Regions from separate parts of the Pseudoalteromonas sp. Z9A4 genome, predicted to be linked through region 1. Evidence: predicted binding sites of a transcription regulator. Region 1 holds the regulator's gene; each other region holds the start of a gene.
The links. The regulator LexA, encoded in region 1, represses DNA repair genes until DNA is damaged. The targets are predictions, from matches to a motif close to TACTGTATNNNNATACAGTA.
Positions count from the first base shown of each region.

Region 2: GQR54_RS16625 (SulA-like leucine-rich domain-containing protein) is a predicted target of LexA. The motif match lies at 923-942, and genes of this name have one in related genera.
Region 3: ruvC (crossover junction endodeoxyribonuclease RuvC) is a predicted target of LexA. The motif match lies at 911-930, and genes of this name have one in related genera.

Region 1 covers NZ_WTLA01000042.1:13,585-15,860, forward strand. The annotation lists gene GQR54_RS18780 (hypothetical protein) at 90-470, shown strand; gene GQR54_RS18785 (PaaI family thioesterase) at 471-911, opposite strand; gene lexA (transcriptional repressor LexA) at 1,079-1,696, shown strand; gene coxB (cytochrome c oxidase subunit II) at 2,179-2,276, shown strand, end outside.
Region 2 covers NZ_WTLA01000028.1:40,984-43,259, forward strand. The annotation lists gene GQR54_RS16620 (YchJ family protein) at 1-427, opposite strand, end outside; gene GQR54_RS16625 (SulA-like leucine-rich domain-containing protein) at 466-900, opposite strand; gene GQR54_RS16630 (SEL1-like repeat protein) at 1,198-1,662, opposite strand; gene GQR54_RS16635 (NCS2 family permease) at 1,781-2,276, shown strand, end outside.
Region 3 covers NZ_WTLA01000037.1:12,346-14,621, reverse strand. The annotation lists gene GQR54_RS18105 (FtsX-like permease family protein) at 1-848, shown strand, start outside; gene ruvC (crossover junction endodeoxyribonuclease RuvC) at 979-1,503, shown strand; gene ruvA (Holliday junction branch migration protein RuvA) at 1,506-2,123, shown strand; gene ruvB (Holliday junction branch migration DNA helicase RuvB) at 2,131-2,276, shown strand, end outside.

The DNA.
Region 1 (2,276 bases):
AAGTGGTTAATAGAGCATAGTTGATTTGGTATAACGGTAAAACTGCGTTAAAGTTTGCAATGAAATTATTAGAGGATAAATACGAAACGATGTCGGAAATTCAATTTTTAAATGTAGATCTTGAGCTTGAATCAAAGCAAGATATTAGTTTGCTAGTGGCAGACTTGAAAAAAGTCGCGACGATTTTACATTATGACAAAGACGAATACCGTCAATTAGCGCGTATTGAAGCAACAGGTGTAGTAAACACGCCTGACAAAGCAATAAACCATATATGTGAGCTTATTGAATCGTGTTCGCGTAACGCGCTAAAGCAATGGTTAAGCTGTTCACGTAGAACGTTTGATATTGGTTTTGAATCAGGCACTTCCCCTAAGTGCTTTAATCAAGCCTTAGATGCAGATACATTACTACGTATATCTGCGATTGGTGCGGGTATGGAAATTACAATTTACCCAATCGAAAAGTAACTACCTTCGCTCTACGACTGCTGCGGTCATTTTTGATACGCAGCACAGCTCATTGCGGCTATTTGTAATTTTTATTTCCCACACTGAACTACGTTTGCCAATATGAAACGCTCTTGCCGTTGCTGTTAAAGTGCCGTTGCGAGATGCTTTTAAATGACTTGCGCTAATTTCCTGCCCCACGCAGTAAAATTTTGTAAAATCGACAACAAAGTTAGCTGCATAGCTGGCAACTGTTTCGGCAAGTACAACGTTAGCACCGCCGTGAACCATTCCCATTGGGTTATGATGCTCAGGAATTGCCGGCATAGTGGCTACTAAGTAATCATCACCAATTTCAGTGACTTCTATTCCCATGGTTTTCATTAATGTTCCTTGGCCATCAATGCCTTGTTCTAACTGCTTGCACAGCTCTAAAGTGATGGGCTGGTACCAAATACTCATAATGACTCCTTTGCTTTTTTAATCATTTATAAACCTAGCTTTAGTTATATCCCTAAAATGTACACAAGTGAAATTACTTTGGCTATTTTAAGGCTTAATTTAAATTTGCGATTTTTATTTAACTGTATATACTCACAGTTAAATGTACTGTATGGAAAACCAGTTGTATGCGACCATTAACGAACCGCCAAGCTCAAATACTCGAACTAATTAAAGTTTTTATTAAAGACACTGGTATGCCTCCTACACGTGCTGAAATAGCGCAAACATTAGGTTTTAAAAGTGCCAATGCTGCTGAAGAACATTTAAAAGCACTTGCTAAAAAAGGCGCAATTAAAATGAAACCAGGTGCAAGCCGTGGTATTCAGTTAATTGAAGAAGAAGAGCCAGAACAATTAGGTTTACCGCTTATAGGGCGTGTTGCTGCTGGTTCACCTATTTTGGCGCAAGAGCACGTTGAAAGTCACTGCAAAATCGATCCATTAATGTTTAAACCGGCTGCAGATTTTTTACTACGCGTTAACGGTATGAGCATGAAAGATATTGGTATTATGGATGGTGATTTACTTGCTGTACATCGTACTCAAACCGCTGAAAACGGGCAAGTTGTTGTTGCCCGCCTAGACGAAGACGTAACTGTAAAACGTCTTGAGAAAGCGGGTCGTAAAGTATTACTTCATGCTGAAAACGACGATTTTGAATCTATTGAAGTAGATCTTGAGAATGAGTCTTTTAATATTGAAGGCTTAGCCGTTGGCGTTATAAGAAACGCTGATTGGATGTGACTTTAAAAATAGCTTTTAAACAAGCAGTTTTATAAATGCGTACTAATTAGTACGCATTTTTGTTTTAAATTCGCACTAAAAATAGGGCATAAATAGCTCACTGACAATTTAAGCTGTAAACTTTTTTGCACTTATATTTTCCCCCTTCGAATGCGTTAAACCCCTTTGTTTTGCTCATCTTTTGAACTTACTGTTACCTAGTTGGTTATTGATTTTTTATTAATTACTCAATATCACCTGATTGTTTTTTATACTAAAACTTGCTTGTTGTTCATTTTTTAGCTAATTATTAATGTGCTGAGCTAATAATAACTCACAGCTTTTTAGTTTTGAGAACACACAATATACACAAACCCGTTGTTGGCGCAGCAAAACCAATCAATATTAAATGAGATTGACTAAAAAAATAAAAATAACGAATTGGCGTTTAAGCCGTATGCCTCTTCGCTTTGCATTCGCAATAGCATCAAAGGAGCCGTCACATGGGTAAACTGACCTCTACCTTGTGGCTTATATTATGTGTTTTTTCGCACCCAGTTTTGGCTAACAGCCAATACAATATGCGCAAAGGCGTAACCGA
Region 2 (2,276 bases), on a different contig from region 1:
CATTTCTGCCCACTTTAATATCTTCAACAGGATATATAATGCCATCTAAATAACGCCATTGAGTATTTTCTTTAATAAACTGCGATTTTTCGTGAAGTTCACAAAATAAGTTTTGATAAAAATATTGGGCTTTAAATTCTACATTGCCAGTATCGTCATCATGGCTTGACCCAATTACATCAAGATTTATAAATCGACAGCTGTTAGCAAAATCATTGATTTCTTTAACCGGATTTTCAGCTTGTTTTTCCTTTGCGTAGGTTTGATAAACATATTCTGCATTTTTAATAACATAAGCACTGAATCGTGAGCGCATAAGTTGTTCAGGAGAGTTAGCTTGCTTAACAGATAAATGAAGCGGCTCGCAGCAATCGGCATAATTGTGCCCACTGCTGCAAAAACATAATGTGGTATCGAGTGAGGTCATAATAATAATACAAAGTCTAAAACATTAGTTTAACAAGCTTATTGGGCGAGTGATATCTCTGTTGTTTGAGACTTTTTAGTAAAACAGTATAGTTTTGTATTCGTTTTACTTAAATCGAACGATAAATTAGTCAGTAGTTGGTTATTAACTATATCGGTCCAAGTAATTACCGCTGCAAAGTTTCCGTTATGTAATGCAGAGTTTAATACATACTCTAAATTTACTAGGTGCTTCTGTCTAATAACAAGTAATTTACTTGTATCAATAGAGCATGAGTCAAGTAAAGCTTTGCTCGGTACATGATCTGGAGCAATTAATAATGTCCATGCATTAGAGCTATTGTATTGGTGTAATACTTTTAAAAGCTCAAAGGTCGCTGAAATTTCATCTTCAATTTGAATCAAATTCACGCAATCGCTTTGCTCATCTTGTTGGTAACTTTTAACTGTTCTTACGGTAATAGGCTGTAACATAATTTCACTCACTGGGTTTTTATACAGTATCCATATACAGTAGTTTATACAGTGCTTTCGTGCAAGCCTTTTATGCTATTTATTTGTACAGCTATTCAGTTTTTGATCATTGTTTTTATTTTTTAATTTATAATTCGTTATTAATCAGCTCGTTATAGGGTTGTTTTTGAGAGGGTATTTTTAAAATAAATTTTTGAGTAATTTCTTCATTTTGAGTTTTTATACTGTATGGGATTACCTTTGTAATCATATACAGTATTTTTTAATACTGTATACAGTACTTCTGTCATAGTTAGCTTATGTGTTTTCACTCGTGCGAGGGATCATATGAGAAAACTGGAGTTGGTGGATTTGTTCGTACAAACTTGCTGCATAACATTGAGCATCTTTAAATCGCTTAGTTTCGATATGTTTGCGTATATCTGTAACCGCTGCTGTGGCAGGTGCGTACCCTTGGCTACTTGCTAAGCTTAACCAAGCTACAGCATGAAATACACTTTGTGGCACGCCTTCACCTTTCACAAAAAATAAACCTAAGTAAAACTGTGCTCTATGGTTTCCGGCCATTGCAGCAAGGCGCATCCATTTTGCAGCCAATGGAGCTTGATTATTTTTTAAATAATATAGGGCTTTATTTAAAATACTTTGCTCATCTTTTTTATTATCAACGGGCACAGAGGTATTTTCGGATTGAGTAACAAAACCTAAAATATTATCTAGCTGTTGCTCTAAGTCTTGCTCACAAGGTGTTGTTTTAAGCATATGGGTTCATTTATTATTTTAACTGCTTTAATAGTTTAGTACAAAGCAAGGTGGAATGTCCTGTAAAAGTTAATTTTTGTGCTAAAATTCCGCCACTTTTTACTATCATAAGTTTATTATGTTCGAAGCCTTATTTAAACTGAGCGAAAATAATTCAACAGTTAAACGCGAATGCGTTGCTGGTCTAACTACCTTTATAACTATGGTATACATTGTATTTGTAAACCCGGCTATGCTTGCTGAGGCAGGGATGGATCAAGGGGCTGCATTTGTAGCGACATGTATAGCAGCTGCGATAGGTTGTTTTATAATGGGTTTGTGGGCTAATTATCCATTAGCATTAGCGCCTGGTATGGGACTAAATGCCTTTTTTACTTATGGTGTTGTACTCGGAATGGGTTATACCTGGCAAGCCGCGCTAGGGGCTGTATTTATGTCGGGTTGTATATTTTTGTTTTTAAGCTTATTTAAAGTCAGAGAGTGGATTATTAATGCCATACCTCTGGTGCTTAAGCGAGCAATCGCAACGGGTATAGGTGCTTTTTTAGCATTAATTGCGCTTAAAAATGCAGGTATTATTGTCTCAAGCCCGGCAACATTAGTGCAGTTGGGCG
Region 3 (2,276 bases), on a different contig from region 1:
TATCGCTGCAAGACAACGAGAAAAAAGATGAAGAAGCACGTGCAGGTATTGGCCGTGAGCTAAACCTTACATGGCTTAAAGATGTGCCTGACCAGAATGAAGTAACACAAGGCACGTGGTTTGGTGAAAATGCGATGGCTGAAGCCTCAGTAGAGGAGTCGATGCTTGAGCGTTTAGATGTTGAGATAGGCGATACGCTTACATTTTTAATTGGTCCGCAGTCATTCGACGCTAAAATTACCAGTGTGCGCAAAGTTAATTGGGCCACGCTTAAACCTAACTTTTTTATTATTTTAAGCCCAGATGTACTTGCAGATTTTCCGGCGACGTATATTTCGTCGGTACGTATAAACCCAGATCAAAAGCGTGACTTTAGCCAGTTATTGCGTACTTACCCTACTATTACAGCGATTGATATTGATAACTTTGTTAAGCAAATACAAACAACTATTTCGCAAGTATCACTCGCCATTGGCTTTGTACTTGCAATTGTTGTGCTGTGTGGCGCGCTTGTACTTATATCGCAAGTGCAAGCTAGTTTAGGTGAGCGTATGCAAGAAATTGTAATACTGCGAACACTTGGCGCTAAAAGCCGATTAATTAAAAACGCGACCTTGTACGAGTTTTTATTACTCGGCGGTTTAGCTGGCTTAGTTGCTGCATTTTTTAGTGATATAGCGCTTTTAATTGTGCAGCAACAAATGTTTGATTTAGCAGGTAAGTTACATCCGCATATATGGATTATTGGTCCGGTAGCTGGCGGTGTATTTGTGGCTGGTTTAGGCTATTTAATGATTGCCCGAACACTTAAACAAAATACCCAAGGATTAGTGCGTGCACTAGGGTAAGCTTAAACTAACATGCTCCTTCAAATGCCCACCTAACACGTGGGCATTTTTGTTTTTCTTTGTACTGGTAATTTATACAGTGCTCTGGCATTATTAGCGTAATTTAAAAATAATAACAATGGAGTGCTGTTTGGCCATTATTTTAGGGATCGATCCTGGTTCACGTTTGACCGGATATGGCGTTGTTGCCCACCAAGGTTCTAAATTTACATACTTAGGCAGTGGTTGTATTAAGTTAGCCGATCATCCTTTTCCGGTTAGGCTTAAAATGATCTATCAAGGCATTACACAGCTTATTGAGCAGTTTTCGCCAGAAACCTTTGCCATTGAAAAAGTATTTATGGCGCATAACCCCGATTCTGCTTTAAAGCTTGGCCAAGCTAGAGGCGCTGCTATTGTAGGTGCTGCAATGGCCGACTTGCCCGTATTTGAATATTCAGCTAGGCAAATTAAGCAAGCAGTAGTAGGTAACGGTGGCGCTGATAAAACTCAAGTGCAACACATGGTAAAAAATATTTTAAAACTACCAGGTACGCCACAGGCCGATGCAGCTGATGCACTCGCTATTGCGATTTGCCACGCTCACTCAGAACAAAATTTAATTAAACTAGCGGGTAGCGCAAGCAAAATCGTTAGAGGACGTTTAAGGAAATAACTATGATAGGCCGCTTAAATGGTATTTTAGTCGAAAAACAGCCACCAGAAATATTACTCGAAGTAAGTGGTGTCGGTTACGAAGTACAAATGCCAATGACCTGTTTTTACGATTTACCAAAAATTGGTGAAAACGCGATTGTTTACACCCACTTTGTAGTGCGTGAAGATGCTCAATTATTATTTGGTTTTAATAATAAAGTTGAACGCGCCTTGTTTAGAGAGCTATTAAAAGCAAATGGCGTTGGGCCAAAACTTGGCTTAGCTATTTTATCGGGCATGTCGGCAAAGCAATTTGTAAGCTGTGTAAATAACGAAGACTCAACGTCGCTAGTTAAATTACCGGGTGTAGGTAAAAAAACAGCCGAGCGTTTAGTACTCGAAATGAAAGACAGATTAAAAGATTGGGGTAATGATTTATTTACGCCATTTAGCGACAGCGCAGTAATAGAGCCAATGAGCGATGCGACAATAGCTAATAACGCAGCCGATGATGCCGTATCGGCACTGCTTGCATTAGGTTATAAATTGCCACAAGCTCAAAAAGCAGTAAAATCGATAAGCAAACCCGATATGTCTACTGAGGTTCTTATTAGAGAATCTTTAAAATCAATGTTGTGAGTAACCCATGATTGAAGCGGATCGCTTAGTTGATGCGACTGAAAAAACAAATGAAGACTCTATAGATCGTGCAATAAGACCAAAACTTTTAGCCGACTACAGAGGCCAGCCTCATGTTAAGCAGCAAATGGAAATTTTTATTGAAGCTGCCCG